4 regions of the Paenibacillus sp. PK4536 genome follow, and region 2 is predicted to be linked to each of the others. Evidence: riboswitches for the same ligand, from Rfam matches in the RefSeq annotation. Region 2 holds a riboswitch; each other region holds the start of a gene.
What was found. Region 2 has a riboswitch for thiamine pyrophosphate ahead of PO903_RS07415 (ABC transporter substrate-binding protein). Riboswitches for the same ligand answer to the same signal wherever they lie in the genome.
Positions count from the first base shown of each region.

Region 1: linked by a shared signal. The riboswitch ahead of PO903_RS18105 (thiamine phosphate synthase) and the one ahead of PO903_RS07415 (ABC transporter substrate-binding protein) in region 2 are both predicted to bind thiamine pyrophosphate.
Region 3: linked by a shared signal. The riboswitch ahead of tenA (thiaminase II) and the one ahead of PO903_RS07415 (ABC transporter substrate-binding protein) in region 2 are both predicted to bind thiamine pyrophosphate.
Region 4: linked by a shared signal. The riboswitch ahead of thiM (hydroxyethylthiazole kinase) and the one ahead of PO903_RS07415 (ABC transporter substrate-binding protein) in region 2 are both predicted to bind thiamine pyrophosphate.

Region 1 is NZ_CP126313.1:4,088,941-4,096,961, forward strand. Features, by position in the region: gene PO903_RS18080 (GrpB family protein) at 149-697, opposite strand; gene PO903_RS18085 (MoeB/ThiF family adenylyltransferase) at 714-1,772, opposite strand; gene PO903_RS18090 (thiazole synthase) at 1,775-2,542, opposite strand; gene thiS (sulfur carrier protein ThiS) at 2,544-2,747, opposite strand; gene thiO (glycine oxidase ThiO) at 2,738-3,910, opposite strand; gene PO903_RS18105 (thiamine phosphate synthase) at 3,919-4,554, opposite strand; TPP riboswitch at 4,798-4,907, opposite strand; gene PO903_RS18110 (ABC-F family ATP-binding cassette domain-containing protein) at 5,059-6,615, opposite strand; gene PO903_RS18115 (hypothetical protein) at 6,923-7,915, opposite strand; gene PO903_RS18120 (hypothetical protein) at 7,902-8,021, opposite strand, start outside.
Region 2 is NZ_CP126313.1:1,623,571-1,631,591, forward strand. Features, by position in the region: gene PO903_RS07390 (ATP-binding protein) at 1-985, shown strand, start outside; gene PO903_RS07395 (TatD family hydrolase) at 1,040-1,837, opposite strand; gene PO903_RS07400 (ABC transporter ATP-binding protein) at 1,837-2,655, opposite strand; gene PO903_RS07405 (ABC transporter permease) at 2,642-3,439, opposite strand; gene PO903_RS07410 (MTH1187 family thiamine-binding protein) at 3,448-3,738, opposite strand; gene PO903_RS07415 (ABC transporter substrate-binding protein) at 3,759-4,799, opposite strand; TPP riboswitch at 4,916-5,027, opposite strand; gene PO903_RS07420 (pyridoxamine 5'-phosphate oxidase family protein) at 5,266-5,682, shown strand; gene PO903_RS07425 (aspartyl-phosphate phosphatase Spo0E family protein) at 5,973-6,149, shown strand; gene PO903_RS07430 (bifunctional 2',3'-cyclic-nucleotide 2'-phosphodiesterase/3'-nucleotidase) at 6,480-8,021, shown strand, end outside.
Region 3 is NZ_CP126313.1:1,057,807-1,065,827, forward strand. Features, by position in the region: gene PO903_RS04925 (ABC transporter ATP-binding protein) at 1-860, opposite strand, end outside; gene PO903_RS04930 (ECF transporter S component) at 838-1,434, opposite strand; gene tenA (thiaminase II) at 1,452-2,138, opposite strand; TPP riboswitch at 2,283-2,386, opposite strand; gene PO903_RS04940 (TIGR01777 family oxidoreductase) at 2,558-3,454, shown strand; gene rluF (23S rRNA pseudouridine(2604) synthase RluF) at 3,571-4,278, shown strand; partial or broken gene PO903_RS22280 (Abi family protein) at 4,374-5,245, opposite strand; gene PO903_RS04960 (nucleotide excision repair endonuclease) at 5,365-5,721, opposite strand; gene PO903_RS04965 (GNAT family N-acetyltransferase) at 5,882-6,283, opposite strand; gene PO903_RS04970 (hydroxysqualene dehydroxylase) at 6,421-7,779, shown strand; gene PO903_RS04975 (TIM barrel protein) at 7,892-8,021, opposite strand, start outside.
Region 4 is NZ_CP126313.1:1,993,062-2,001,082, forward strand. Features, by position in the region: gene PO903_RS09070 (FecCD family ABC transporter permease) at 1-949, shown strand, start outside; gene PO903_RS09075 (FecCD family ABC transporter permease) at 946-1,965, shown strand; gene PO903_RS09080 (MBL fold metallo-hydrolase) at 2,038-2,775, opposite strand; gene PO903_RS09085 (TetR/AcrR family transcriptional regulator) at 3,009-3,575, opposite strand; gene PO903_RS09090 (DUF1129 family protein) at 3,742-4,410, opposite strand; gene PO903_RS09095 (alpha/beta hydrolase) at 4,559-5,389, shown strand; TPP riboswitch at 5,575-5,677, shown strand; gene thiM (hydroxyethylthiazole kinase) at 5,848-6,651, shown strand; gene thiD (bifunctional hydroxymethylpyrimidine kinase/phosphomethylpyrimidine kinase) at 6,786-7,601, shown strand; gene thiE (thiamine phosphate synthase) at 7,594-8,021, shown strand, end outside.

The DNA of each region.
Region 1 (8,021 bases), 2.5 Mb from region 2:
TACATACAAAAATCCATGTATGAAGAGGATATTCTCTTTGTACATGGATTTTTGTATACCTCTGTAAAGTTATTGATCGCTATAGAATCTGTCTAGTCATGATAAGCTTTCTTGTACGCATAATAAGATTAAGTTAATGAGACCGTTCTTAATGATGACTTAGTACTTTTTGTACAAAATCTGTTTTAGCTTGCGTATAGGCTTCTCGATCATCTTTGTTATCTATAGCCAGCTTTTGCTTTAATTGAGCATATTGCTCTGCCCATTCTGGATGTGCGATTAAGCGATCACGAAACAGCAGTTGATTTTTCCATTGCTCTCCTTGTTGCAATACGATATGCAAATGAGCAACACGCTTATCATTGATTACTTTCACAAAAAATCTACGATGTTCTTTACCATCCAATTCAGGCGGTACATAATTCCAGTTTTCTTTTTCCAATACAGAAATGATCGCTGGTAATGAATCAAAAGAATCTGTGATTGCCATCATATCAATAATAGGTTTGGCTGGTAGATGTGGTATCGCTGTACTACCAAAATGTTGAATATCATTTATCACAAACGGAGTTAATAATATCGTTAATTCATTTTTGTACATCTGCCCCTGTTCTACCCATTGTGGATCAGGTTGAGCAATTTCAATAGCTTCTGTTGCCCAGACAGGCCAAGTTGATTCATTGTGAATATCAGTCAATATGATCCTCTCCTTTTTAACCAAAATATCTGTGATATAAAGTACGCGCTTCTGCAATATCTTTAGTACCGTGCACCATTACACGTCCATCACGGAAAATAACAAGACGTTGTCCACTTTGCATCGTCATAGATACCAAAAAAGGAGTAACACTGACTTGATGTTCTTCCAATTTGGCTAAGCGCTGAGCAGTTTCTTGCAAGTCTACGGTTACTTTTTGTGCAGGACGAATCTGTACCGTGTCTCTACCGCATAATACTTCGGTTTTACTTTGACCGGCTTTTGTCAAATAAGGATACGTAGGTTCGCTACCACACGAAGGACAATGAGGTTTGCGTGCGCTACTCATTTTGATCGAAACTTGTTCATTGTTCCATAGGTCAAAAGATAGTAAAGTACCTCGCAATTGATCTGCATTGCCACTAAGTAACTTAATCGCTTCTGTACATTGATGAGCAACTACCATCTGCACAGCTGGAGGAATAATACCTGAAGTATCACATGTATCTCCGCCAAGTGGTGCAGATTCCATTAAGCATTGCAGACAAGGAGTAACTCCCGGAATAATCGTAAATGTAATACCATAGCTACCTACACAACCACCATATATCCACGGAATATTATATTTTTGTGAAATGTCATTAATCATAAGTCTTGTCTCAAAGTTATCGGTTGCATCCATAATAAGATCTACACCTTTAGCTAGATCTTTCATTTCATCAGCAGTAACATCTGCAATATGTGCTTGTATATCTACTTCAGAATTGATCTGTTGTAGACGACGTTGAGCAGCGATCGCTTTGGGCATACGCTCTTGAGCATCTTGCTCTGTAAAAAGTTGTTGCCGTTGCAAGTTGCTCCATTCCACATAATCACGGTCTGCAATAATGACTTTACCTACGCCTGCTCGCACTAACGTTTCTGCTGAACTCGACCCTAAAGCTCCAGCGCCTACAATAAGTACAGTAGCTTCTGCTAAATGTTGCTGACCTTTTTGCCCTAATGGAGCAAATCGTTCTTGTCTGGAGTACCGATTTTGTTGTTCAGGTTGTTGCTCTATGTTGGTAGTATTCACGTTCAAGTGGTAATCATCCCTTCTGCTGGGCTACTTGCCACAGCATACTCACGTACAGGAATCATGCCTGCTTCCCTTCCTAATCGACCTGCTTCTACCCCCAGCTTCATTGCTGTTGCCATTTGGACAGGATTGGTTGCACCTGAGACTGCACTATTTAGCAGTACTGCATCCGCACCTAATTCCATTGCATAAGCAGCATCTTTAGGAGAACGTATACCTGCATCTACAATCACAGGTACAGTCGCTTGATCGATAATCCATTGTAAAGCAGATGGATTGAGTATTCCTTTACCCGAACCGATCGGTGAAGCACCCGGCATAATCGCATGTACACCAAGTTGCTGTAGACGTTTGGCTAACATGTAATCATCAGAGATATACGGCAGCACAATAAATCCTTCTGCTAGCAAGACTTCGCAAGCTTTGACCGTCTCCAAAGGGTCAGGTAAAAGCAACGTATCATCTCCGATAACTTCTACTTTTATCATATCACATAATCCAGAAGCTTTTGCTAAGCGAGCGATACGGATCGCTTCTTCTGCTGTTTTGGCTCCTGCGGTATTTGGGAGTAATTTGTATTTTTTGAGATCTAACATTTCCAGAAAGTTCGGTTCATTCACTTGATCTAAATTCAATCGTCTGACAGCAAAAGTTAGCACTTCTGTACCTGAAGCTTCAACAGCTTGATTCTGAATCTGTAAATCTGTAAATTTCCCTGTTCCTAATAATAGCCGTGATGTAAATGTATGTGTACCTATCGTTAACAAATCAGCCACCTCCTACAAAATGTACAATCTCTAATATATCTTTGTCTGCCAGTGTAATATGCGGATGTTCTTCTTTTTGCAAAATTTGTTGATTATGCTCTACAATGACTGTTTTTTGACCGAGAGATAATGATTCTAGTAGTTTGGATACGGTATTGTATTCAGGTTCTACATATTTCCGATTGCCATTAATTATTAATTCCATGTAGACACTCCTTCGATTGTGGATAAAGATTTAGTTGATAGAGATTTCGACTTTCGTAAAGCTCGTTCTGGTGAAAAACAATCGGGAATATGAACTGTATGATTGTTTATGAGTGCCTCTGCTATCCATTTTGCTGTGCCAGCAGCCAACAACATTCCATTGCGATAATGACCGGATGCTGTCCATAATCCAGCGAGCGGTTGAATTTGCCCCAAGTAAGGTAATTCATCCGGTGTTCCAGGTCGTATGCCTGACCAACAACGTTCAAACGTAGCTGATCCCACCGCAGGTAGAAATTGCTCCGCTCCAGACAACAACTGAGCAATTGCAGAAATATCTACTGTTGTATCTGTACGTTCTGGTTTACTCGTAGCTCCGATCCAGATTCGATGATCGCTTTTGGGAATCATATAAATGCCTTTTCCATAGATCGTATGTCCAAGATACTGAGAAGGCGTACTAACTTCGATTAATTCTCCTTTGACCGGCACAAAAGGCAAATGATACTGCTCTGTTGCTAACAATTGTTGTGTACACAAGCCTGTTGTTAAAACTACTTGTTCAGCATAGATCTCCCCTTGGTTAGTGATTACACCTGTAATATGATCTTTCTTTTGCGAATGTAGTAAGCGATATACTTCAGTCTCTGGATAAAAATCAACATGATATTGAATCGCTGCTTGAACAAGGGCTTGATTGAGCAAAGCTGGAATTAATTGCGGTTCATCTGGATTGTAGATCATGCCAGAAGGAGCATAAATATATGGCTCCACTTGTGCTAAATGTGAAGGACTCCACCACTCTTTGCGATCTACTTGGGAATCAGTATGTGTAGGAACAGCAGTCATGGGTAGCAAAAATCCTTCTGTTCGCAGTCCAATATCAATCCCTGTCTGCTCCAATAGATCAGTAGCCAGCTTGCTATAGAGCGATTGACTGTATAATGCCAATTGATACAACTCTTGATGAGCGAAATGTTCTGAATGAGCCGCTAACATTCCACCTGCTGCCCCTGACGCACCAGAAGCGGGTTGATTTTTTTCCAGCAAAGCGACTTTGACTCCTTGCTGTGCCAGTTCATAAGCAAGCGCAGCCCCGATAACGCCAGCGCCTACAACGATCACGTCATAATGATTAGTCTTACCATTCGATAGATGAACCATCCGCCGATTCACTTCTTTCCTAATGATTGTGATTGTAGATCGGTAAAAGTAACTTGTTGAATACTTTCGTTATATAACTGACAGACATGCTGTGGATGTTCCGCCTCAAAAATACCCGACATGACAGCTATTCCTGTAGCACCTGCTTGATGAATGTCTTGGCAATGTTCGGGTTGAATACCACCTATAGCAATCACAGGTATAGATACAGCATGACAAAGCTTTTCTAATTGATCCAATCCTCGTGGACTCAGATCTGGCTTAGAAGTAGTCGCATAAATATGTCCATAAAAAAGATAATCGACCCCTTCATCTTGAGCTTGTAATGCTTGCTCTATGCTATGAACAGATCGCCCGACTTTCCATCTTGAAAGAGGATCATCTGTAGTTATATAAGACATATGTTCACTCAAATGCACACCACCTATATTCAGATCCACTGCTAATTGAGGTCGGCTATTGATCCTGATTTTGGATCGTGGCACTCCTGTATGAATCAACTGCTGGACAGCATTAATGATCTGAGAATCAGACCACTTTTTTTCACGAATATGAATAGCGGTCGTCCATGAATAGATCTGGGAAGCTATCTTCACAAGCTGATCGATCGATCGTTGACCTGTACTGATGGCATGAAGCTCCATAAGATATATGCTCTCCTTCCCTCAAAATATGTATAAGTGAACGCAAAAAAGCCACTTCTTATGAATAAAGAAGTGGCTAGTATAAACTTAGAAAATAATGATTCTTGTCTAAGATCAAACAAGATTATTATTAGAATAACGGACAACATATCGACAATCGTCATAAGCTAATTCTGTATAAAATAATTTCTACTCCATACAGTCAATGACTTAATCGTACATACAATATGATCTAACATTTCCGTAACTCTGCTACCACTTCCCTACGCTGGTATGATCCAGATCAGGTACAAAGGGTCCGAAAGCAATATCTACTTTCATCTCAGCCTCAAGCGGCCCCCCTAGTGCATTCAAGCTATTCGATTTGTTATTCATCTTAGCAAACAGATTTCGATAAAGCAAATCATTATAGAAATATAATATACAAATAATGTAAATCAAAAGCAAATATACATCCAAAATTATTATACATAAATGATATTGTTAGCTTTATTTATACATCTATTATTTTGCTTTAGCTTCAGACCATTGCTCAACATCCCAAATTTTAGTGACCCAATCTTCATAAAATTCAGGTTCATGAGAAACAAGCAAGATCGTACCTTTGTATGCTTTTAAAGCACGTTTCAGTTCGTTTTTAGCATGAACATCCAAGTGATTGGTAGGCTCATCGAACAATACCCAGTTGCTTTCACGTAATAAAAGTTTGCATAAGCGTACTTTCGCTTGCTCTCCACCACTTAACATACGCATAGGACGTGTAATATGCTCATTTTTCAATCCACAACGTGCTAGGTGACCTCGAACTTCATTTTGACTCAAATGCGAAAATTCATTCCATACTTCATCAATCGGTGTCAATTGATCCGGGCGTACTTCTTGTTCAAAATAAGCCGAATGTAAATAATCGCCAAGATACGTTTTACCACTAACCGGTTGAAGTTTACCTAGAATTGTTTTGAGCAAAGTTGATTTACCTACACCATTACAGCCTACGATAGCAATTTTCTCGCCACGTTCAATATTCATAGTCATTTTAGGCAATAAAGCATGAGTATAACCGATCTCGAAGTCTTTACCTTCAAATACCGTTTTACTACTTGCACGTGCTTCTTTGAAATTAAATGTCGGCTTTGCAAATTCTTCCGGTTTGTCGATTCGCTCGATCCGATTTAATTGCTTTTCACGACTTTTCGCACGTCCTGATGTCGATGCACGTGCTTTATTTTTTTGAATAAATTCTTCTTGTTTTTTGATAAAATCTTGCTGTTTTTCAAATGCTTCAATATGTTGATGCTTTTGAATATCTGCCATTTCCAAAAACTTAGCATAATCAGCTGTATACCGATTTAATTTGGCAAATTCCAAATGATAAATAACATTAACAACTTGATTCATGAAATCCGTATCATGCGAAATCAATACAAAAGCATGCGGATAGTCTTGTAAATAACGCGTTAACCATTGAATGTGTTCTACATCCAGATAGTTGGTAGGCTCATCTAATAACAATACATTAGGCTTTTCAAGTAGTAATTTGGCAAGTAATACTTTGGTACGTTGTCCACCACTTAATGCTGTTACATCTTTATCAAGTCCGATTACATTCAGACCCAGACCATAAGCCATATCTTCAACTTTGGTATCTAGTAAATAGAAATCTCCAATTTCTAATTGCTCTTGGATATCACCCATTTGCTCCAACAATACTTCCAATTGTTCAGGTGAAGCATCTGCCATCTGGTTAGTGACTTCGTTTAGTTGTTGTTCTAATTCCAGTAAAGGAAGAAAAGCATCTTTAAGTACATCGCGTACTGTTTTTCCTTCAGTTAACTTCGTATGCTGATCCAAATAACCATAACGTACACGCGGAGCCCATTCGACTTTACCGCTATCTTTTAACAGTTTACCTGTCATAATATTCATTAGTGTTGATTTGCCAGCGCCATTCGCACCGACTAAGCCTACATGCTCTCCAGCAAGCAGACGAAAAGATACATCCCGAAATAATGTCCGGTCTCCAAAATTATGCGTTACATTTTCTACTGATAACAAACTCATGTTAAATAATGCTCCTGTCTATATTAAATATCTCTTTTTTAAATATGCACCGTTACAAAATTGCTACAGAGTGTATTGTAACATAAGCAGAAGCTGTCTAGAACTGAAAATTTTCATTTTTTTACATTCATTTTCTGATCAAGCAAATACATTTACTACTTTTTGAATAAATTTGAACACCGTTGTAAGTGAATTTATTACGAATAAATGAATAAAAATGATTAATAAAGCTTGTAAATAGGTAGCCATTGGCTTGAACGATTCTTATTTATTGTCAAAAAGATAATGCTCTCCAGTTAGTAAATGATTAATGTATTAAAGGATTACGACAATCATGTATAAAATATCCTGATTTCGCTGCTTCTTTGGCATCGGTGAATAAATCTTGAGCAGGCGCAGGTAACTTACAGCCATTAGGATATGCATATTTAATACCTGAATCAGGATCGACTGTTCCTAACCAAGAAGTCTTTTTCACTAATCGTCCTCCACCTAGCGCATAATTGTTATAATAACCGCTACCTGTAGGAATCCCCTGTAAAAAAGATAAAATACCGATATCATTGATACTATTATTCCATTCCTCTTGCGAGATCGTTGGTAACGTAAATGTATAAGAAATCCCGTAATGAGACGCATATTCATTGTGTTTGTTGATATAATAAGCCAAATCTTTTTGTATCGAACTCACTATAGCTGTACGTCTAACTTGCTCAAAGGTATCCATTTGGTCTAAAAGTGCGATATCTGTCTCATTAGCTAACTGCTCTGCTTGTCCATCTAATACTTTGCCGGTATTTGCTTCTGTCACATGAACAGTATGATCTAATGTAAATTGTATACTGTTACCTTGCGCATCTGAATACGCATACGGCTTTTTGGGATGCCATGTGTGTCTGGCATTGGATGATCCATCTGCACCTATGTAATTTTCGGTGGCATAAATATAATACCCATCATAATCTATCACAACAATAGCAGGAATATAATGCAAAAGGTTTTGCTGAGCCGATTCATTACCACGAATACCAAAGTTCAAATAAAGTGTATTCAGAAATGTCTGTAAAGCTAGTTCTTTGTCTGCTCGAAAAAACTTCTCAGAAGAATATCCTGCTTCATATTGTTGCTGTTCATTAGTACTCATAACCTGACCTGCGTCTTGAGAAGCAGTCCGAAGTGCTGTAGTGTACGAAATCTGTAGACTGGATGCTTGTGACTGTTCATCGGTATGTAGTCCACTTAGCCAAAATAATGGAAAGAAAATAATTACGAATAAAATTGCAAAATCAGTAATCTTCATTGAGCACCATGCCTCCATAACGTGCAAGTACAGCAGAACGATTCTGATTTCCTTCAATCCCCAGCATCCCACGTAAGATCGCTGCCATGGTTCGATTGGTACTTTC
Region 2 (8,021 bases):
CATGGGATATAGCTTTGACAAAATTGCAGAGCAAAAAGGTATTGAATTCCATTCTCATATTGATGAAAATGTGCCAGATGTCTTCTATACCGATGAGAAAAGATTACAACAAATCATGAAAAATCTACTTTCTAATGCGTTCAAATTTACAAGTAAAGGTTCTGTAACAATCAATATTTCGTTAGCAGATGAGTCGATTGTGGCTAAAGGATATAGTATTCCTGAGCAGATGGATTATATGTTAGCGATCTCGGTAACGGATACTGGAATAGGAATCAAAGAAGATAAGCAAAGTTTAATCTTTGAAGCTTTTCAGCAAGAAGATGGTACTACAGAGCGTCAGTATGGAGGCACAGGATTAGGATTATCTATTTGTCGTGAGTTCTCCAAATTGCTAGGGGGCTATGTAACGGTTCAAAGTGAACTAGGCAAAGGGAGTACATTTACATTATACCTTCCTTCACTTGCTATCAATGAAGAAGGACAGCCTGTGACCAAGCCTGTATCTCCAACATGGATGGACAAAGAAGAACAAGAAGATTCATTGGCTCGATTACAAGGCAAATCTGTGCTTGTGGTTGATGATGATTTGCGTAATATTTTTGCATTAGAAGGCGTGCTCAAGCTCAAAGGGATGCATGTTCGTAGTGCACAAAATGGGGAAGAAGCGATTGCACTTCTACATGCCGAATCTACAGATATTGTATTGATGGATATGATGATGCCGATTATGGATGGATATGAAGCCATGCGCTGGATTCGCTTAGAGGAAAAGTGGAAAGACTTGCCTATTATTGCGTTAACTGCGAAAGCGATGAAAGATGATCGTGAATTATGTATTGAAGCAGGAGCATCTGATTACATCAGCAAACCGATGAATGTAGAACAGTTGTTATCTGTTATTTTGGTATGGCTTTCCGATTGGGAGCAGCTTGATCAAGTCAGCTCACCTGAACAAGAGCAGACTCAAGAACAAAATAAATAATTTACATTAAAATAATAAGGCACATTGTCCGCATAATGGACAGTGTGCCTTATTTTATGTGTAAAAAGATAGTGTGTTTTGATACAGTATCTGACGTGCTTCTTTCTCCGTTAGTCCTTGAATCTTCGCCCATTCACGGCATACATCAGCAGTCATCATAGGATGAGTCATCTGTTCTGCAAAAGAACCTTCAAATGGCCACGGCCCATCGGTTTCAACCATAACGAGATGAGCAGGATATACGGCTGCTAATTGCTGAATCTCCTGTTCATATTGGATATCCGGTGTAAATGAAATGGAGTAACCGTTATGGATCATACGCTGAATCGTTTCAGGATATCCTTTGAACCAATGAAAATGTGCTTTGGTAACACCATATTGCTCTAGCAAATCACAAGCGATTGCAGCATCTTCATAGACTGCATGTAAGATCACAGGCTTATCATAACGAGCAGCCAATTGGAGCAAAGCAGACAGTACATCTTGATATCCTTGCTCGTCCAATAACTCGCCACGTTCTATCGCTTCAAGCCGACGATAATAAGGTAATCCAATCTCCCCAATAGCAATCAGTCGATCTATACGCTGTTCGATCCACAACAATAACGTCTGAAGCTCTTGAGCGTCAGGTAAAGGCTGTTCTGGATGATAACCATACGCAGGTTGAACAATAGACGGATAGCGCTGAGCAAGCTGTTCTGTGCGCTGACAGGAAGACAGATTCATTGAGACGCTGATTAAAGATTGAATATTCAGATCAGCCAATGACCGAATCATCTGTTCAATCTTCGGATCATCATATTGATCCAGATGAATATGACTATCAATCAATGGAGCATAGACCTTATTCATCATAGATCACCTTCGTCTGTATGACGCATCGCATTCATCAGTTGTCTACGTAAAGCAATAAATGCTGGATCATCGGTAATCTCTTCTCGTCTTGGGCGCGGGAAAGGTACAACAATATTGTGTAAAACAGTCGCTGGACGACGAGACAGTACATAGATGCGATCGGATAACAGCAAAGCTTCTTCAATATGATGTGTAACGAAAATAACCGATCTTCTATTCTCTTCCCAAATATTCAACAACCACGATTGCATCTCACTGCGTGTAAAAGCATCCAAAGCACTAAATGGCTCATCCAGACAAAGTAAGTCACGAGGACCTAGCAATGCTCTAAGAAAAGCGACTCGTTGCTGCATACCGCCAGATAAAGTATGAGGATAAGCAGAAGCAAAATCACCCAATCCCACTTTGTCCAACCAGTGACGTGCTAAGTCTAGTGATTCTTTACGTGGTAATCCTGCAACCTCACGTGCTAGAATCACATTATCCTGAATCGTTCGCCATGGCATCAGTGCCGGTTGTTGGGGCATATAGCCACTTAATCCTTTACGTCCTGTTATATTTTGACCATCTAACAGAATATCACCTTGATCGGGAAGAACCACACCGCCGATCATCTGTAACAGTGTGCTTTTACCTGAACCGGAAGGGCCGATAATCGAGACAAATTCTCCTTGATCAACATGCAGAGAAATCTCTTGTAGCACATGTAAAGATTGCTTACCTTGTGCAAAAGATTTACTGATCTGTTGTAATGCTAACAGTGGCGTAGAAGTGTTCGTGATGATAGGTGAAGATTGAGATTTATTGATCGACATCTTTGGAACCTCCTTTGCCAGAACGCATCGATGCAGGATGATGCCAACGAATAGACCATTTTTCAATAAGATTGATAATCATAAATAACAAAAGACTGATAGCGACAACGACTAGAATCGCTAAAAACATATGATCAGTACGGAATGCTGATTTCTGTAACATCATATAGTAGCCTATTCCCTCACTACTGCTGATCCATTCTGCGATAATTGCACCCATCACACTATAGGTTGCTGCAATTTTTACGCCAGAGAAGATCGAAGGTAAGCTAAAAGGCAATTCTAATTTCCAAAAGATTTGGCTTTTGGAAGCACCAATCATTTGCATATAATTGAGCATTGTTCGATCGGTTGTAGCCAGTCCGCTGAGTGCCGCAATCGTGACCGGGAAAAAGCAGACGAGAATAATCACGATTAATTTGGATAAAATACCAAATCCGAACCAGATGACAAGTAGCGGTCCCAGTGCAATCGTCGGAATATTTTGACTCAAAATCAATAACGGATATAGCGCTGAACGTAGAAACGGAGTGTAATGAAGTACTCCTGCTACCAGTAGACCTACAGCGACCCCGATACTAAAACCGGATAATGTTAACTTTAAAGTTGCCCATGTATGCAGACCCAGTCGATCTTTTTCACTCCAAGCTTCATGTCCAATTAACGCAGGACTTGGCAGAATCCATGCTTCAATATGGAATAGACTGGTTGCCAATTGCCAGATGACCAATAATAAAACAACCGCCCCCAGGGGCGGCCATATGCTTTTCCACCATGATCTCATAGCAGACATTAGCGGTACTTCTCGGTCAATCCATCCATACTGATACCGGATGGACTATGTGCAATCTTGATCTGAGAAATGATACTAGGACTACCTTTCTCCACCAAAGCTTCATGCATTTGACGAACCACTTCTAGCAATTCGCTAAGTTCGCCTTCCATAGTAGTCTCAAGTGGATGAACTTCATATTTCACGCCGGATGCTTGAATCACTTCAATCGCCCGATCTACATAATCATAAGAGTTCTCGCCTGCTTGTGTTTTGGGAATTACTTGAATACTGAGTAACGTATGTGCCATTCTATCCATCTCCTTATGCTCTATTTAGTCGTTGCCGCAGGTAAATAATCATTGGTGTAGGCTTTAGTTGCATCTAATGGACTATCGAGCAATTTTTGCTTGAACATCCAGTTGGCATATCCTTCCCAGACGGATTGTTTTTGTTCACCCCAGCGTGGTGCATCATCTTGATAACGTGGAGATAACCATTCTTGACTGGCTTTTACTAATTTAGGATCAAGATCAGGAACAGCTTTGAGCAAGATATCCGCAGATTCGTCTGGATGCGCAATCGCATATTCATACCCTTTACTGGTTGCCGCCATAAATGATTTGACCAATTCAGGATCGGTAGAGATCTGCTTCTCATTGGTTACGATAACAGGGGTATAGTAATCCAGTTGGTCAGAATAATCTTTAACATATAACATATCTAACGGCTGACCACGAAGTTCAGCTTCTATGCCTGTCCATGCGTAGAATATCCAGGCAAAGTCGATTCCTTTTTGTACTGCTGTAAAATAGTCGGCATTCCCGATATTCACACTTTTAACTTTGCTAACATCGCCGCCGTCCGTGTCCATAATTGATTTCATGACAGCTTCTTCAACAGGAGAGCCCCAAGCGCCATAGGATTTGCCTTCCATATCTTTAGGCGTCTTGATCCCGCGATCTGTAGGTGCCGCGAAGCCAGAAGTATTATGTTGAATAACAGCAGCAAGCGAGACGAGTGGAACACCTTGTACTCTAGCTTGTGTGACACTTTCTTGGTAGCTGATTCCAAAAGGCACTTCACCAGAAGCGACCATCGTATCTGCTCCGCCTTGTCCGGGCGCTATAATTTCGACATTCAATCCTGCTTCTTTATAAAAGCCCTGTGCTTGGGCTACATATAAGCCGGTATGATTTGTATTGGGTGTCCAGTCTAGAACGACTTTGACATCTTTAAGTGTAGATGTATTGCCCGCTTCATCTGTTGTATTGGTTGTACTTGCTGCTGAACCACATGCAGTTGTGATCCATAATAAACCTACCATTAACCATGGTAAGCTTTTCCGCCACCCTTTTTTATTTCCAATCATCCTAACCCTTCTTTCTGTTCAATCAAATAGTAGAATCGGTCTTCACTTGATAAAAGGCATAAAAAAAACGCCCCCATCGGGACGACATAGGTGCAATTATAAGCTCAACATACAGCATATAACGACTTGTTACTTTCCTACGCTGGCATTATCCAGATCAGGTATAAGGGTCTGTATTTATCACAATACACTCTCAGCCAGTTGCAACTAGCTCCCCTGTACGTATGCGGTTTTTTTACATTGTAATTATAGACCAGAGGGTATCAACTGTCCAGTACAGAGAATGCGTTGTCATCAGCAATAGACAATCTATTTCGGTTCAGGAACTCGGTCTAAGGGTATTTACATATACGGAAGTTTGTAACTAATAAAGTTCCATTCAATCTTTTTCTATCATATCTATTCGATATACATAGACTAAGAAATTGAATACACCCATACGTTTATATACAGGAGGAGATTGATCATGAGTAAAACAGCTGAAGAACAAGCAATTTTGACTGCATTAGAAGGTAACCCATTTTGTGCACTAGGTACTGTAGAAAATGACAAACCTAAAGTACGTTATATGGCGCTATATAATGAAGGCTTAAATATTCATCTCGCGACGAACCGCAAAACACATAAAGTCGAAGAGTTAGAAAAAAATCCGAACTGTTATGTATTGTTGGGTTATGAAAAAGGCGGCACAAGTCAAGTCGTTGAAATTGAAGGCGTAAGTTCTGTATCTACAGACGACGAACTCAAAAAACGTGTCTGGAAAGAAGAATTTAAAGAATGGTTCTCCGGTCCAGAAGATCCTGATTATGTGATCCTAGATATCAAACCACAAACGATTGAATATACAGATAAAGATGGCAACAAACAAACTTGGACTGCATAATATTCTTTTTCAAAAGAATTAAATAGGCAGTAATAGTATAAAAAACTCGGGATTTGAATTTGCGAAACAAGTAAAATGAATGCAAAATTCAAATTCCGAGTTTTTTCGTCTTTTTATTTCCAAAAAAAGGATAAAATAGGTACTTGAGGAACTTGATAAGGTATGCCCAAATAAGGTATAAAAAGATAAGTAGAATTATTTTAGATCATAACATGTAAAATGCCGATGGTGGGATAAACTGAGAGTTCTTATTGTAGAACTGTAAAGGAACTATACTGGAGGTGGTTTCCTTGAATTTAAAACAGATTGAACAGCAGATCGAACAGGAACGCCGCATACTGAACCAGATGGCAGAAGAACACGGAGTACGTGACTATCGTGTGTTGGATCAGTCCGAGCAATTAGATCGAATTTTAGATATGTATTTTCAATATAAAGATCAAGATGCCGATTTTTTAATACCTTAATGTATAGATTTTATGAAAAGAAACATGACACAATCATGTAAAATATAGAATTTTTCGTAAAATAAATATCATTTTCATAAAAAATAGAACTAATAACCCTTCAAATATATCAGCTGATAGTATACAATTCTATCATGCGTTTCTTTTGGTAGCCTTTTCTTCTTTATCTTGCCTATTCTATAAATAGATTACAATATATAATGTAATCGTTTTAAAACAGCATGAATTATGGTTAAGCGAGTTATTCATGCTGATAATACATATCGGGCGCAGAGATAAAGTCGTAAAAGGTCAAGCAAATGCGAATATATTTGGGAGGGGTTTTTTATTTTGAACTTAGGAAACAAAACATTTAAAAAAGCAATTACTGTCATCGCAGCGCTGCAATTGTTTGCAGTGTCGGCAGTTCCTGCTTTTGCAGCAGAAACCACTTCTTCTGAATCTACAGTGAAATTGCGTTTGTTGGAGACAACAGATATTCATGTTAACGTAATGAACTATGATTATTACTCGGATGCAACTACAGATCAATATGGTTACGCTAAAACAGCGACATTGATCAAAAATGCTCGTGCAGAAGCAACCAATAGTGTATTGATTGATAACGGTGATCTATTGCAGGGTAATCCGTTAGGCGATTATGTAGCTAAAGTCGATCCTTTAAAAACAGGCGAAGTTCATCCTGTCTACAAAGCCATGAACCAATTGGGCTACGATGCTGGAAATATCGGTAACCATGAATTTAACTATGGCCTTGATTTCTTAGGCAATGCGTTAAAAGGTGCTAATTTCCCTTATGTAAATGCTAATATTTATACAGACGATGGTACAGGTAAAGGCGAGAAGAACTACTTTACACCTTACCTTATTCTAGATAAAGAAGTAACTGACGAAAGTGGAGCTAAGCATACAATTAAAGTAGGCGTTATTGGCTTCGTACCACCTCAAGTCATGCAATGGGATAGCGCAAACTTGTCGGGGAAAGTGGTTGCTAAAGATATTATCGAAACAGCGAACAAATTTATTCCACAAATGAAAGCAGAAGGCGCAGACATCATTATTGCTGTTCCGCATTCTGGGTTTGAAGATATTCCACAGACTGAATTGATGGAAAATTCCGTGTTGTACTTGAGCAAAGTGCCAGGTATTGATGCGATTATGTTCGGACATGCACACAAAGTATTCCCTAGTGCTGATTTTGCTGGGAAAACAGGCGTTGATCTTGAAAAAGGTACAATCAACGGTGTTCCTTCTGTAGAGCCAGGATTCTGGGGCGATCACTTGGGTATTATTGACCTTGAATTGAAACAACAAGGCGACAAATGGACAGTAAGCGATTCTAAAGTAGAAGCTCGTCCAATCTATGATACAGCAACCAAAAAAGCATTGGTTCAAGCAGATCAAGGTGTCGTCGATTCTGTATATCATGAGCATGAAGAAACACTAGGTTATATTCGTGGACCTGTAGGTGAATCTACAGCTCGTATTACAAGTTACTTTGCACTGGTAGAAGATGATCCTTCGATCCAGATCGTAACGAATGCTCAGAAATGGTATCTGGAGAAACAACTTCAAGGTACAGAATATGAGAACTTGCCAATCCTTTCTGCTGGAGCTCCATTCAAAGCAGGTGGACGTTCAGGAGCAAGTTACTACACAGATATTCCAGCAGGTACAATAGCAATCAAAAACGTATCTGACCTTTATGTATACCCAAATACAGTTCACGCTGTGCTTGTCAATGGCGCTGAAGTGAAAAACTGGTTGGAATGGTCTGCAGGACAATTCAATCAGATCGATCCAGCTAAATCCGGTGAGCAAGCGTTAATCAATATGGACTTCCCAACGTATAACTTTGATGTTATCGATGGC
Region 3 (8,021 bases), 570 kb from region 2:
TGCTCGGTTACGATGATAGCAGACCCACCTTTACTTTCTTGGTCTGCATCTAATGCAGAAGCACGTCGTTGTTGTAAAGTCTGTTGCAATCGCTGGGCTAATGGATGCGAAGGATAGTCTTGCACATCTTCCCATGTATACGGAAATAATTTGGGTTGCCAGATGCCTGCTTCTTGCATCTCTGCACGATATCGCTGGATCATCTCTGCTGGCTCTCCTTGCGCAATCATACTGCCTTGTGCATTCATAAGAATGACTCGATCCATCCACTGTATACAGCCATCTAAAGTGTGCTCGACAAATACCATTGTCTGTCCATGCTGATCTGCTAGTTCATGTAGCAATTGAAAGATTTCTTTACGACTGACTGGATCTAATTGTGCGGTCGGTTCATCGAAAAAAAGAACTTCTGGTTCAAGTGCCAACAGACATGCTAATGCTAATCGTTGCTTCATGCCACCAGACAATGTCTCGATCGGCGTATGCACATCTATATCCAGACCTACTTGCTTCATGACAGTCTCTATCATGGCATCCATTTGAGCACGGGGAATCAAGCGATTTTCTAAGCTAAAAGCGATCTCTTCATCCACATGAAGCATACAGAACTGGGAATCTGGATCTTGGAACATGACTCCACATTGAGGGGCTAATCGAATCTCACCTTCCACCTCGGCTTCTACATGTTCAGGAATAATGCCTGATAACACAGATAATAGTGTCGACTTCCCACTTCCACTAGGTCCCAAAATAAGTACTTTTTCACCTCGTGAAATCGACAGATCAATACCGTTCAAAACGTTAGCTTCTCGATTATAAAAGCGTACCGACAGGTCTTTACACTCCAGAAGCGATTCCATTAGGTTTTCCCTTCTTCCGACGTGCTTTCATAATTTCGTATTGATCCAACACTCCTGTTTTGCACAAAGCTTCTACGACAATCTTAGCTAACCCTCCACCTAAAATCATTCCACTGATCATTTGAATAATCAGCGTTAACAGCAATACCTGAGTTGTATAGTAACCGAATCCGTTAGCAATAACGTTATAAAGGACTCCACCTACCGCTGCCAATGCACCAGACAACATGAGAGTCATCAAGTTATATCGTTTGTAGCCAAATAGAGCGAAAGCAATCTCTGCTCCAATCCCTTGAAACACACCGATCAATAAGGCAGATAAGCCAAAATGACTACCGGTTAATAGCTCTACAGCCGCTGCCGCTACTTCAGCAATTAGCGCCGCGCCTGGCTTACGAATAATATAAGCCACAATCGGGCTTGCTATAATCCAGATGCCAAACATAAATCCTGCACCTACCGGTCCAACCAGTGCTGAGATCGGTATCCATAACGTTGACCATCCTAGATAAATCACACCGCAAGCTACGGCTAAAATAACTGTTAACACAACCTCTTTCATTTTCCATGTCATATGGATCGGCTGAGCATTCATACGCGTGCAACCTCCATCGGTACAGGCCAATCTTGTAGCGTGTAAGCCATGTCCCAGAACATATATTCAAATTGACAGCTCAGTAGAAAATGTTCTTTCATACGTGCACGATGTGTAGGTGTTGTCTGCTCTGCCCATTGATCTAAGCGAGCGCAAAATTGATGCGTTATTGTATCTGTTCGATTGCCATAGAAGCTGATCCAATCATAAAAAGGATGAGATGCATCAGGCTTCACCTCTTCCAGTAACTTCACACCAATTTCCCAGTATGTCCACGGACAAGGCAATAATACAGCCAAAATATCACCCAGATCACCTTCATGAGCTACCGTTAACATATGACGAATATAATGATGAGACGAAGGCGAAAGCGCGTATCCTTGTAAATCTTCATATCTTACGCCTGCTACATCACAGAAATTATTATGAGGATGAATTTCACTATGAAGCACAAATGAAATCTGTTCATTAAACATCGCCATATCTTCGCGTGTTGGACACTTGGCAATCGCTGTTCCATAGATACGCATAAATGAATTCAAATACTCAAAATCTTGTTTTACATAATGGATTAACTGCTCACTACGCAGATCACCTTTGGCAATGCCTTGAACAAAGGGATGATTGAAAATCGCTTCAAAAATAGGGTCTGCTGCCTGTCTAATTTCCTGTGAAAATGTCATGATTGTATCCTCCTTAGATTGAAGCATCATGATCGATGCTTGGTTAATAAAGAAGGACCACTGCTGGAATATATGGAAAAATACATGCAAAAAAGCCGCCCCGTGATGGAGCGGCAGAATAGGTGTACGTATTGTACAGGTACTCTTGCACAGTCTCCACTTTCCTACGCTAGTATGAACTAGATCAGGTTCCAAGGGTCCGGGATCTTCCCGTCTCAGCCTACACAAAGGCTCCCCTAGTGGTCATTCGATTCATTTGCATCTTACTGTACACACGATTGAAGAGACTGTCAACTGCTATAAGAATCTTGTGGTTTCCTTTTTTTACCGTTATACACTTATAAAATGGTGTAAAATATAGATATTATTAGGTATTTGCACGCAGATTAAAATATCTGAATAGAAGTGAGTTGATGGGGATGACACGTAAAGTGGTATTAGCAGGCGGTACCGGATTTATCGGGCAGTATTTGGAAAAAAAATTTACAGCTATGAATATAGATGTTCAGATCATTTCCAGACAATCTCCACATATCGCATGGGATGATTATCAAGGGATTGTGCAAGCGTTAGATGGCGCAGAGATGGTGATTAATCTGGCGGGGAAATCGGTCAATTGTCGTTATAACGAGCAGAACAAACGTGAGATTATGAATTCCCGAGTAGAAACCACACAGACTCTTGGAAACGCTATCTTGGATTGTGAGCATCCACCTGCGGTATGGATGAATTCCAGTACAGCGACTATTTATCGTCATGCAGAAGATCGTCCGATGACCGAGACGAAAGGCGAGATCGGGACTGGCTTTTCAGTGAATGTTGCCAAAGCTTGGGAAGAAGCTTTTTTCGCGTTTAACCTTCCTCATACACGACAAGCGGCATTACGAATAGCAATTGTACTGGGCCCAGGCGGTGGAGTTATGACTCCTTTTCAAAATCTTGTTCGCTTTGGACTAGGGGGTCATCAAGGATCAGGCAAGCAGATGTTTAGCTGGATTCATGTTGAAGATTTATTCCAAATTATTTTATTTATTCAAGAGTGGGAATCTCTGGAAGGAGTATTTAACTGTACGTCGCCGAATCCAGTCACCAATCGGGAACTGATGGCGACCATGCGCAAAGTGATGCATCGTAAAGGCGGTCTGCCTGCGTCTACATGGATGCTGAATCTGGGTGCTCGAATCATCCGTACCGAGCCTGAATTGGTACTTAAAAGCCGCTGGGTGGTTCCTAATCGCCTGATCAAAGAAGGATTCATGTTCAAATACGGTCGCTTGGAAAAAGCACTGCAACATATTTTGCATACCAAGTCATAATCTATAGATCTGTGAATGATTCTTTTAAAATACAGCAAAAAAGGGTATCGTAGAGATAGACTTGAGTTCGAGCAGAATAGCTGACTCAAAAATTAGAGTTAAAGGTGTGCTTATACGTGCGAATTAATAAATATATTAGTGAATCTGGAATTACATCCCGCCGGGGTGCTGATAAATGGATCAATGAAGGTATTGTCACGATCAATGGTGTGGTTGCAGAGCTTGGAAGTCAGGTGGAAGAAGGCGACGACGTTCGAGTGAATGGCAAGCCGATCCAAGTGGAACAGGAAAATGTCTATATCGTGCTTAACAAACCGGTAGGCATCACCAGTACAACCGAGCGTCATATTCGGGGGAATATCGTTGATTTTGTTAATCATCCTTTACGTATTTTCCATGTCGGGCGACTCGATAAAGACTCGGATGGCTTGATTATGCTGACCAATGATGGCGATATCGTCAACGAAATTTTACGTGCTGAAAATAAACATGAAAAAGAATATATCGTAACGGTCGATCAACCGATTACGCCTTCTTTTCTAAAAAACATGGCGTCTGGTGTAGAGATTCTCGATACGGTTACATTGCCTTGTCAGGTCGTTCAACAATCCAAATATGTATTCAAAATCATTTTGACCCAAGGATTGAATCGTCAAATTCGCCGGATGTGCTCTGCTCTTGGTTATGAAGTACGTGCACTACGCCGTACACGTATTATGAATATTCGTCTGGGTAACTTACCAATAGGCAAGTGGCGTGATCTTACCACCGATGAACTCAATCGCTTATTCCGTGATCTCGAATATACGCCGAAAAAACGCTAATACAACGAAAAATAAAAAGACCTCTTTGATGATCTGTTACCGAATGTAAGGTATCGGATCAAATAAAAGAGGTCTTTTTCACTTAGATTATTATTTCATTTTTTTAAAACAGTATACCAATCTGGCGGAAATCCTATTAATGTTCGATCTATTTCTGAATACATATCAAGTAAATTTTTAAGTTTTTCTAACCAATCATTCCATACATCTTTGTTTGGGATGAAGTATTTCATAATCAAAATGGTCGAAAAAACTTTCTTATCATCTATAATTTTTGGCTTATCTTTTTTAAATAATTGAGGAGGATGTGGAAAATTTCTATTGTACACTCGTCCATAATGAGCACATATATTTCTAAGATTACTAATCGAATGTAGCCAACTACCTATATAAAACCCTTTTATACCGCCATAATACATATATCCTATGTAGTCTTTATCTTCCTTCTTTAAGTTTTTGAACAATTTAGATATCATTCCAAAAGTAGTAATTTCCATAGCTACCCATACAGGAAACTCACCAGCATATTTCGAATAGTAATGCTTAACAAAAACATCTTTAGACAGCTCAAGGGTTCTATTTAATTCTTTGATAAAATTATCATGTTTATCTGAATCCATAAAATTTTCAGCATACATATAACCCATGCCATCATATTTTGGGAAAGTGTAAGAGAAATATGTGTACGCATAGAGATTTCAATAGTTTCAGTAACTTCCATTACCAAAGATCTTAATTTTAGATCAAACTCATAAAGATGATAAATATTCTCGAACGTGACCTTTTTATTAAATTGATTTCCATTTTTTAAAGACAACGTATACGCAGTTAATCGATAATAACTAATATGAGTCAGTATGCTCTTTGCCCATTCTTCATTCTCAATAATTAATCCTCTTGATTTGAAAATATCGAGTTGCTCTTCAACAGTTTTGGAAGGCTTAATAGAGTGAGGGATAATTTTCATTGTATGTAAATAACTCCATATAAAAAAATTGTCTCGCCCTGGTGCGCAACCCTAAGGTATGCGTGGCGAGATCTGTTAACTTAATTATAAATGATTAATATCTATCTATCAACACCATTTTACTTGTAAAATACTTTTTCTACATTGTATTTCGCATGTAGTGTATTGATAATGTACGTCTCATAAATCTCACGATCCATAGCGTTGTCGATCAAGCAGACTTCAATCTTCGTCACTTCATCACGGTGATCTTTGATCGGTGATACGGTATCTTCGAAATGCTTTTTGACGCGTGGTCTAAGCTTACGTGCTTTACCAACAAATAGTAATTCATCTTGTTCGTTATAGAACATAAAGATACCGCCTGTTTCACGCGAAATCAGATGAAAATCGGTAAATCCATAAATATGGCTAAGCTCAGGGTTAATTTGTTTCGTAATGGTAACATCCGCTGTTGGGATTGTTATATTAATCAATATGGTCACTTCCTCATTCTATATAGGTGTTTATCCTATCATAATTTGCACTCGAAAACTACGAATACTCTCATCTTACCATGTTGTAGACTATCATCTCTATAGGTTTCTAATGATTAGCAGTCAGTATCGTTTGTGAAAACCAACGGTTTGAAAAATTCTATTCCTTTTTCCACCACATGCCCAAGGAATGAGGAGCTGTATAAGTAAATCCGTACTGAGCATACAATTGATCTGCTGGTGGATCTGCAAATAATACCGCATGGGATTGAGGAGATGCATTCTCTTCTAAGTATGTTTTGATTTCACGCATAATCGCTTTGCCGTATCCTTTACCTTGATATTCAGGACGTACACAGATATCGGTAATATGAAAAAACAATCCGCCATCGCCTACGACTCGACCCATCCCTATCGCTTGCTCTTCTTCTTCAAGCACAACAGCAAACAGTGTATTCGGCAACCCTTTAGTGGCTCCTTCGACACTCATTTCACTTAAACCTGAAACCTTGCGTAGAGCCAAATACTCTTCCACAGATGGAATACGATGAATAATCTGCATCTCATTTCAACCCCTTTTTTATCTCAAATCATAACAAAGAATCTATATACTGAATACAAATGTATACAAATAAAGTTGATGCTCCCTATTAATGGTTAATACTTTAGTAAAAGATGAAAAGGTTGGTGAACTTAATTATGGTACATATGCAAAATGACTCTTCGCTAGAACCTACCATTATTATTGGATCAGGACTTGCTGGTCTTTGTTGCGCATTTGAATTAGCGGATAAAGGTAAGCGTGTTATGGTACTTGAAGCCGCTCCTTATATTGGTGGACGAACTGCTAACTGGGTAGAAGATGGGATGGAAGTGGAATCTGGATTTCATAAATTTCTAGGTTATTATACAGTGCTTCCTGAAATTCTAAAAAATGCAGGCATTTCGATGAGTGACATGGTGCACTGGGAAGAAACAACCAATATTCGTCATACCGAAGCACAGGGTACATTTGGACTCGATCCGTTCAAAGCCCCTCTCAAAACGATTGCTGGCGCGTTGGGTAATAACGATCTTATTTCCCCCGCCGATAAAGCGTCTCTAATTCCTTTTTTTACAGCTGGATTTAAAGATTATATCAGCAAACCACATTACTTGGATCAATACTCGATCAAAGCATATGCGGAAAAATATAGCGTGTCGACAGATGCAATCGAACGATTGATTCAACCATTATCATCAGGCATATTCTTTTTGCCTATCGAAGAATACTCAGCGTATGCGTTTTTCGGTCTATTCGCTCCTGCTTTACCGCGTCTACCCAAAGTACGTATTGGGGCTTTCAAAGGAGGCATGACCGATGTGATGACAGGTCCTCTTGCCAAAGCGATCGAAGAACGTGGTGGACAAGTGCTGACAGGTAAAACGGTGTCTCATTTATTATATGATAACGAAAAAGTAGTCGGTGTGCAGTTAGAAGACAGTTCACAGATTTATGGAGAGCAAGTAGTTGTTGCCACAAATATTCGCCGTGCTCAAATGTTATTGTCTGAACATTTCCATAATCATGAATGGTTTCAGGATTTCTTGTCATTAGAATCGATGCCTTATGTAACTGCACAATTTGAAGCGACAGAGAAATTAGCAGATGCTGATCATACAACGTTTGGCCCGGGTACACAATTAGGGTCATTTAGCGAACAATCCCGTACAACATTTAAGCGTCCAACAGGACGAGCTTCGATTATTCTGGTTGATCCTGATAGCTTAATTGATCTGCCGGATGAAGAAGTCTGGGAAATCACCAAAAAATCGCTACACGAAGTGGATCTACCTAATGTAGATACGATGACCCAATATCGAATTATACGAGGGAAAGAGAATTTCTATCGTCTGGCTAAAGGCAATGAACACAAACGTCCCAAACAGATCACTCCGATCGATGGTCTTTTTCTAGCTGGCGATTATACAGACCAACCGTTACTTGCTACTATGGAAGGTGCGGCAATCTCTGGCAGACGAGCAGCTACTGGTATTTTGACAGGACGCGTCCTATAAATATAAACAATAGATAAGCAGAAAAAAGACCTTATATCCGTCTAGCATGGATTAAGGTCTTTTTCTGTATTTTGATATTGGTGTATTTTTTATGGATCAGGTACTTATGAACTTATGATAATGCTGCAAAATACTTCGCACTTTCCACCATAGGTGTACAATCGCTGTGATCGCCTACAAGATTAATTTCAAAAATATAATCTTTCCCCTCTACAAACGGCTTCACCATCTGCCAATCGATA
Region 4 (8,021 bases), 370 kb from region 2:
GATTCTATTTGTCAGCTCGCTTATGATAGGTTCGTCTTGGATATCGTTAGCCACCGTCATCGATTATCTTTTGCACTATTCCACTACAGTGAAAGAACATATTATTTTGCATATTTTGCGGATGCCGCGAGCGATAGCGATGATGCTGATTGGCGCTAATCTCAGTATTGCAGGCTGTATTATGCAAGCTTTGACCCGTAATCCGTTAGCTTCTCCAAGTATATTTGGAATCAATGCAGGCGCTTCTTTTATGATCGTACTATGTACTATTATTTTGCCAACAGTAAATGGATTGGTTCTTGCCGGAGCAGGATTTGCCGGTGGTCTTATCACAGTATTGATTGTGCTGATAATGAGTCTAGCGATTCGTGGGGGCAAAGTAGAAGTACGTATGGCATTAATCGGTGTAGTGATTCAAGCGCTGCTATCCTCTTTTACACAGGGATTATTGATCTTTAATGAAGAATCGGCTAGCAAAATCATATTCTGGCTCGCTGGATCAGCAGCAGGAGTCAAATGGGATGAAATCCAATTACTGCTTCTATTTAGCATCATCGGATTTGTTATGGCTGTCAGTCTTAGTCGATCCTTATCCTTAATAAACTTAGGTGAAGATATTGCGCGTGGACTCGGTCAGAAAATCTGGACAGTGCGCATTGTAGGCAGTGTGATCGTTATTGTGCTTGCAGGGATATCCGTTTCTATTGTTGGGCCGATCGGTTTTGTAGGGTTAATCGTACCGCATATGACACGCTATCTGGTAGGAACCGATTACCGTCTTGTGATTCCTTTTGCCGGAGTATTCGGAGCAATATTGTTAACACTAGCAGATATCGGTTCACGCTTTGTGAATTTTCCAGCAGAGACACCTGTAGGGATTATAACAGCTCTTATCGGTGCACCTTATTTTGTCTATTTAGCTAGACGGCAGAGCAGGAGTTCATCATGAATAATCTTATCGGTCAAAAGCGTAATCTAATCATCATCTTGATTCTTAGTGCACTAACCTGCTTGTTGATGATGATCAGTATTCAAGTTGGAGCAGTACGTATCAGCTGGTTAGAGATCGGCAAAGCATTTATCCAGCGTGGAGATGCTGATCTTACCTATATTATTCTTCATTATCGATTGCCTCGAATTATACTGGCGATATTAGTAGGAAGTGGGCTTGCGGTGTCGGGTCTGGTGGCGCAACAAATCTTGCGTAATCCTTTGGCAGCACCGGATACATTAGGGATTTCCGCAGGAGCTGCACTAGGAGCAGTCTCTACAGTACTACTTTTACCTGTAGAGATGCAGAGTACATGGCTTACATCATTGACTGCTTTTGTCGGCGGAGCGATCGGAGCCTCTTGTGTATATGGGTTATCGTACCGCAATGGAGTCGATCCTATTCGACTGGCATTAGTCGGCATAGCGGTAAGCGCTTGTGGAAGCACATTAGTCCAGTTACTTATCATCCAATCATCTACGAATACCAATACCGTTCTGCTCTGGTTAAATGGTTCGCTCTGGGGACGTCATTGGGAGCAGGTTATGCAATTAGCACCGATTATTATCATTGTTGTGCCTATCATCTGGCTTTTAGCCAAATCGTTAGATATTTTTGGACTGAGCGAAGAATCTTCTAAAGGGCTAGGATTACGTATCGAGTGGATGCGGGCGATTTTGCTTCTCATGACTGTTATATTAGCTAGCGGTTCAGTAGCTGTTGTGGGAATGGTCGGTTTTGTAGGTCTGGTGAGTCCGCATATTGCTCGGCGCTTAGTATCTGGTGGGCATCGGTATTCTGTTCCTGTAGCGGCATTGGTAGGGGCTATCATGATGTTACTGGCAGATGTGATTGGACGGATACTGGCTCCACCTTTAGAATTTCCGGTAGGATTGGTAACGTCTGTGATTGGAGCACCTTATTTTCTATTTCTATTATGGCGTGAATATAAAAGTAAAAACCGTGCAGGTTAATGCTTGATCTGCATGGTTTTTTGCTGTTTATTTACAGGTGGAGAGATAGTAGCAGGAAGATATAGATGTTGATTATAAAGACTGTTTGATCGATAAAGAAGACTTTTTCAATTGTGATTCTGCTTGTTGAATAGCGGTATGCATAGCTTCATAAGGATGATCGATCATATGACCGTGTCCTACAGCAAGTAGACTAGGTTGTAAAGCTAACAATCGTTTAGCGCTTTGTAAAGAAAGCTCTTTGCTCCATGTAGCTAATGCAGGGAACGGGAAGAACAATCGTACAGAACCAGCGACAGCAACACCGCCTCTTGTCTGAAAAGAATCTCCAGCAATAAGCGACCGATCTCTAGTATCAAGCAGCGCTATAGAGCCAGGTGTGTGACCGGGAGTAGCAATCACTTGCAAAGAGCCGATCAGATCACCTTCATGAAGCAAAACAGAAGGACGAGTTTGTAGTTTTTTGGGAACACTCCCTTTAATTTTGGTCTGCGGTTCATGCGAGTCTAACGTCATATCACCGATCATCAAGCGTGCATCTCGCTCCGAAACGTATACAGGAACATCTGGATAACGTTGATGTAATGTATCTAACGATCCTACATGATCATCATGAATATGGGTCAAAATAATAGCACCTAATGGCTTACCAATCCGAGCAATCGCTTGTTGAATCCCTTTGTAACTATTAGGTAATCCTGCATCAATTAACGTCAGACTGGATTCTTCTTCGACTATATAACAATTTACCGGAAAAACACCGGGTAAAAAAATAAGTTGATGTAATTTATTTTTACTAACTATTTTCATATTAATCACCTCTTAATTACACTATAAACTAATAATATTAGTTTAATCAATAACTATATTCATTATTTTAAATAAATATATATCTTCTTTAGCTTAAAAGTTGTTTTTTTCTACTCATGAGTACACGATAATTTAGACATAACCATAAAAAAATACACCATTCTAAAGATAGATTGGTGTACACAAAGGTACCGAATCTCAATAGAAATGGTGTATGTATAGATTTATGATTGTTATTGCGAAGTATGCAAACCTTGTAAAAAGGTATCAATAATCAGTTCAAAGCTTTGATTCACATCTACCTTCAGACCAAATCCACCTGTTCTTTCTAAAGAACTGAATCCATGAAGAACACTGCGTAGTCCACGTATCGCATGAATAAGAGCATCGTCATTTAGATCAAACCCTGCGAGCACTTGAGTAAATAACTCTAACACTTGATTCTTCATTGTATCCAATTCTTCATCATCCGTATCAGAAAGATAAAGCGTCGCTTCATATAGTCCGGGATGAGCACGGGTAAATTCAAGATAAGCACGCGACATCTCACGAATCGCTTTATCTTCCGATCTGCCTACAGTAGCGTGCATCAGTACATTTTTGAGCTGATCCAATCCAGTTAATGCCATTTCACGACGTAATCCTGGTAGTCCATTCACATGATTATAAAGAGAAGGCGAACGAATACCTAGCTTTTTAGCTAATACGGTTAGTGTCACTTCATGTAGCCCGTGTTCATCTGCTAAGACTGTGGCTGCTTTTACAATAGATTGGAGATTAAGACCGGCACGAGGTGGCAATGTATAAACCTCCTTCAACTATAACTATACTTATTCGTCATTAATGAATAGGATTCGTTTATCAGCTATACATATTCATCAATTCTTCGTTATTGTAATTTATAATCATAGAATTAGCAAAATAGAACATTAATCTACTCATCTTATCTACTAGAGATCAGCGATGTTATTTGCGCATAAAAATAAATTTCTGTCCAACTACTCCAATCACAAATAACAGTAAACTCACCCACGGTACAATCGTAATCACAGGCATCACTTGACGTAAAAAGATACCTACACCAAAAATCAAAATCAAAATTACCAAGTACGTCAAAATAGCGCGAGCATTGATTTGCATACCGGGTTTGGTAGTGTCACTTTTTTCAACAGGTTGATCGGTAAATCGAGTTAGCATTTCGACTAAAGCAATCGAACCGACAGCGACAATAATCAGTGTGGCTACATTAATCTGCCCGACAATTCCTGAATCGCTAATACTGATTCGAAATAGACCCATGAGTGCTTGAATAAGAAAAACCCATGTGAGCGCTATCCAAGGAATCATCAAGTAATACATCGGCTTGCTCAATTGACGCTTTTCGGGTAAATTACGAATTAACATATTGCCATATTCCATCGAATCTTTAGCAAATAACTGTTTGGCGGTTTTTCCTTTTTTCTGTGCATCTAATAAATGATGACCCATTTCTAAAAGTAATTCTTCACCAGCTTCACGATCAATACGTGCATCCCGTACATGGACAATCACATCATCATAGTAATCTAAATTTTCGGGTTTTAACTGATCTCGTACAACATTAATATCTTTAACCATCTGGCGTATTGTGCTCATTATTTATTCCTCCATTCTCATTGTTCGAATCTATTATTTTGCCATACTTTCCTTGCGTTGACAATGATCTAGCGTTAATGATAATATGATTTCAAGATTAAAGCTCATTAAACTGATCGGAATTGTTTATTTAAAAGGAGGAATCATCATGGAACGCAATATCGTCATTCGACATCACGACTTGGATCTGACAGCTAGTATTCATTATCCAGAACAGGAACCGCAATTAGCCGGACGGGGCAAAAGCCGTACACCGCTGATTGTGATCTGCCATGGTTTTGTAGGCAGCCGCATTGGAGTGGATCGCCTATTTGTTAGTACAGCCCGTGAATTGGCGGCTGACGGTTATATGGTGGTTCGTTTTGATTATGCAGGTTGCGGTGAAAGCAGCGGCGAATATGGCAATGAAGGTTTAGAATCAATGGTTGCTCAGACTCGTACTGTACTTGATTATGCGATGACTTGCAGTGATATTGATCCGATACGGGTCACTTTAATTGGACATAGCTTGGGCGGAGCTGTAGCGATTCTGACATCGGTACGCGATCAACGTGTCAAAAGTCTGGTGCTCTGGTCAGCAGTAGGGCATCCATTTAACGATATCGTCAAATTAACAGGACGTGACAAATACGATCAAGCAGTGATCGAAGGCAAAGCCGATCATCTAGGGTATTCATTTACGCCGATATACTTTGATTCACTTGGCAATTATCAACCGTTTCAAGAAGCCAAGCAGTTTAATGGCGATGTGCTCGTTATTCATGGAACAGGCGACGATGTGATCCCTGTCGATTATGCCTTTTTATATCAAAAAGTATTCTGGACACGTTCAGAAGGACGCTGTGATAAAGAGATCATTTTTCAAGCAGATCATACGTATTCTAACGGCACACACCGACGTGAATTGCTGGACAAAACCCGTCAATGGCTTACAGGACGTGAAGTGGCTCAGACCGATTGGCAACACTGGATGATATAAGCGTTTGGCAATATAAACACTTATATCGTAAGATATTTTGCTATCGCAAAAATCATGTTCGATTGGACTAGAAGAAGTAGCGCTTATACTGCCAAGCGCTTGTATAGTAAGATATTAACCAATTTCTCACTCTTTACCAGATCATTCACCAGTGGTATGGTAAGAAAGAACAATTGAATAGTTACTGATTTCACTAGGGGAGCCTGTTGGCTGAGACGAAAATGGATTTTCGGACCCTTGGAACCTGATCTGGATTATACTAGCGGAGGGAAGTGGAGGCTAAATTTTCACTCAAGTTATGTCTACCTGAATGAATGTTTGACCCATTTGTCTCTTTAGAGATGGATGGGTCTTTATTGCGTTCAGCCCTTATAAGATAAAGCCTAACCTTTTCTACATATAATCCAAATAGAATAGGGTAATCGCAAAATATCTATTTATTACAGGAGGCTAATTAAATGAGCTTTTTAGCAAAAGTACAAGCACAAAATCCACTTGTTCATAATATTACGAATATGGTCGTGACTAATTTTACAGCCAATGGATTGCTGGCTTTGGGCGCTTCTCCTTTTATGGCATATGCCCATGAAGAAGTAAAAGATGTGGCTGCAATGGCAAGTGCTGTGGTGCTCAATATCGGTACGCTTGATCCTTATACAGTCGAAGCTATTCTCCAAGCAGGACGCTCAGCCAATCAAGCAGGTGTACCTGTTGTATTTGATCCGGTAGGCGCAGGAGCGACACCTTATCGTACCCAGTCAGCGATACAGATTACTGAGCATGTCCAGATTGATGTGTTACGTGGCAATGTGGCTGAAGTCGCTAATGTCATCGGCGAACAATGGCATATCAAAGGCGTAGATGCAGGAGCAGGCGAAGGAAATATGGTCGAGATTGCTGAACAAGCGGCTCGCCAATTGAAATGTATCGTAGCAATCACAGGCGAAAAAGATGTGGTCACTGATGGCAATACCACCTATACCATTGCAAATAGTCACAGCATCTTAACACGGGTCACAGGCGGAGGTTGCCTGCTCAGTGCTGTTGTGGGTGCATTTATCGCAGTGGCTGATCCTACAGAGGCACAAGAACGCTTAAACGCTGTAGTTGAAGCACTAGCGTTTTACGGCATCGCAGCAGAGATTGCTTACCAACAGACCGCAGGACAAGGTACAGGTAGCTTTCAGATCGAATTTATCAATCAACTCTCTCTAGTCACACCCGATATCGTATCCACCCATTCAAAAATCGCAAAAGTCTAGCGCTTGGCAAGATAAGCGCGACATCTTCTAATTAAATAAAATGTGATTTTTGTGTAACAAAATATCTTACGATTAGCGCTTGGCAAGATAAGCGCGACATCTTCTAATCAAATCTATCCAAAGGAGTGAAAAAAATGAGCGTATATCAAGCTTTAACGATTGCTGGTTCAGATAGTGGAGGAGGCGCAGGGATTCAAGCCGATCTCAAAACATTTCAAGAACTCGGAGTTTATGGTATGTCTGTTCTTACTGCTGTCACGGCTCAAAATACAAAAGGGGTACAAGGAGTCTATCCGGTAGAAATTGAAGGTATTATTCAGCAATTGGATTCGATTGGTACAGATCTACAACCGCATGCTGTCAAAACAGGGATGTTATTTAGCGCTGAGATTATTCGTCATGTCGCTCAAAAAGTAAAACAGTACCAGTGGCAACATCTAGTGATTGATCCAGTGATGGTAGCCAAAGGCGGCTCTGTGCTTTTGCAACAAGAAGCATTACAAGCGCTCGTCTCGGATCTGATCCCGTTAGCAGAGATCATCACTCCGAATTTACCAGAAGCAGAGCTACTCACAGGGATATCGATCACCAACATGCAACAGCGTGAACAAGCCGCCACACAGTTAATTGATATGGGTGCAACGTATGTAGTGATTAAAGGTGGACATGATGCATTGACTTCAACCGTTGTGGATTTGTTGTATGATGGACAACATTTTGAATATTTTGAAAGCAAGCGTATTGATACAATGCATACGCATGGGACAGGCTGTACTTTTTCAGCGGCATTAACGGCAACATTAGCTCAAGGTAAATCGATCCATGAAGCTGTAGATACCGCCAAGCAATTTATTCAAGCCGCGATTGAAGATGGACTGGGAATTGGTTCCGATCATGGGCCTACTAATCATTTTGCGTATCAACAAAGGAGCCGGGTCTATAATGTCTAAGCCAGATCAACACCAATTGCGCCAGTATTTACGCCTTTATCTAGTGATGGGTAGTGTCAATTGTACACAAGCACCAGAAGAAGTATTAACATCTGCCATCGCAGGAGGGATTACTCTTTTTCAATTCCGTGAAAAAGGAGTCGGTGCACTCACAGGGCAAGCGTACTATCAACTGGCTGAATCTCTTCAACAGATCTGTAGAGAGCATAAGATTCCGTTTATAGTGAATGATGATATTGAATTAGCGATTGCACTAGACGCCGATGGGATTCATGTAGGGCAAGAAGATATACCTGCCGATCAGATTCGTGCACGTCTTGGACAAAATAAGATGATTGGCGTATCTGCTCATTCGGTCGATGAAGCTAGACAAGCTATTCAAGATGGAGCTGATTACTTAGGCATAGGACCAATCTATCC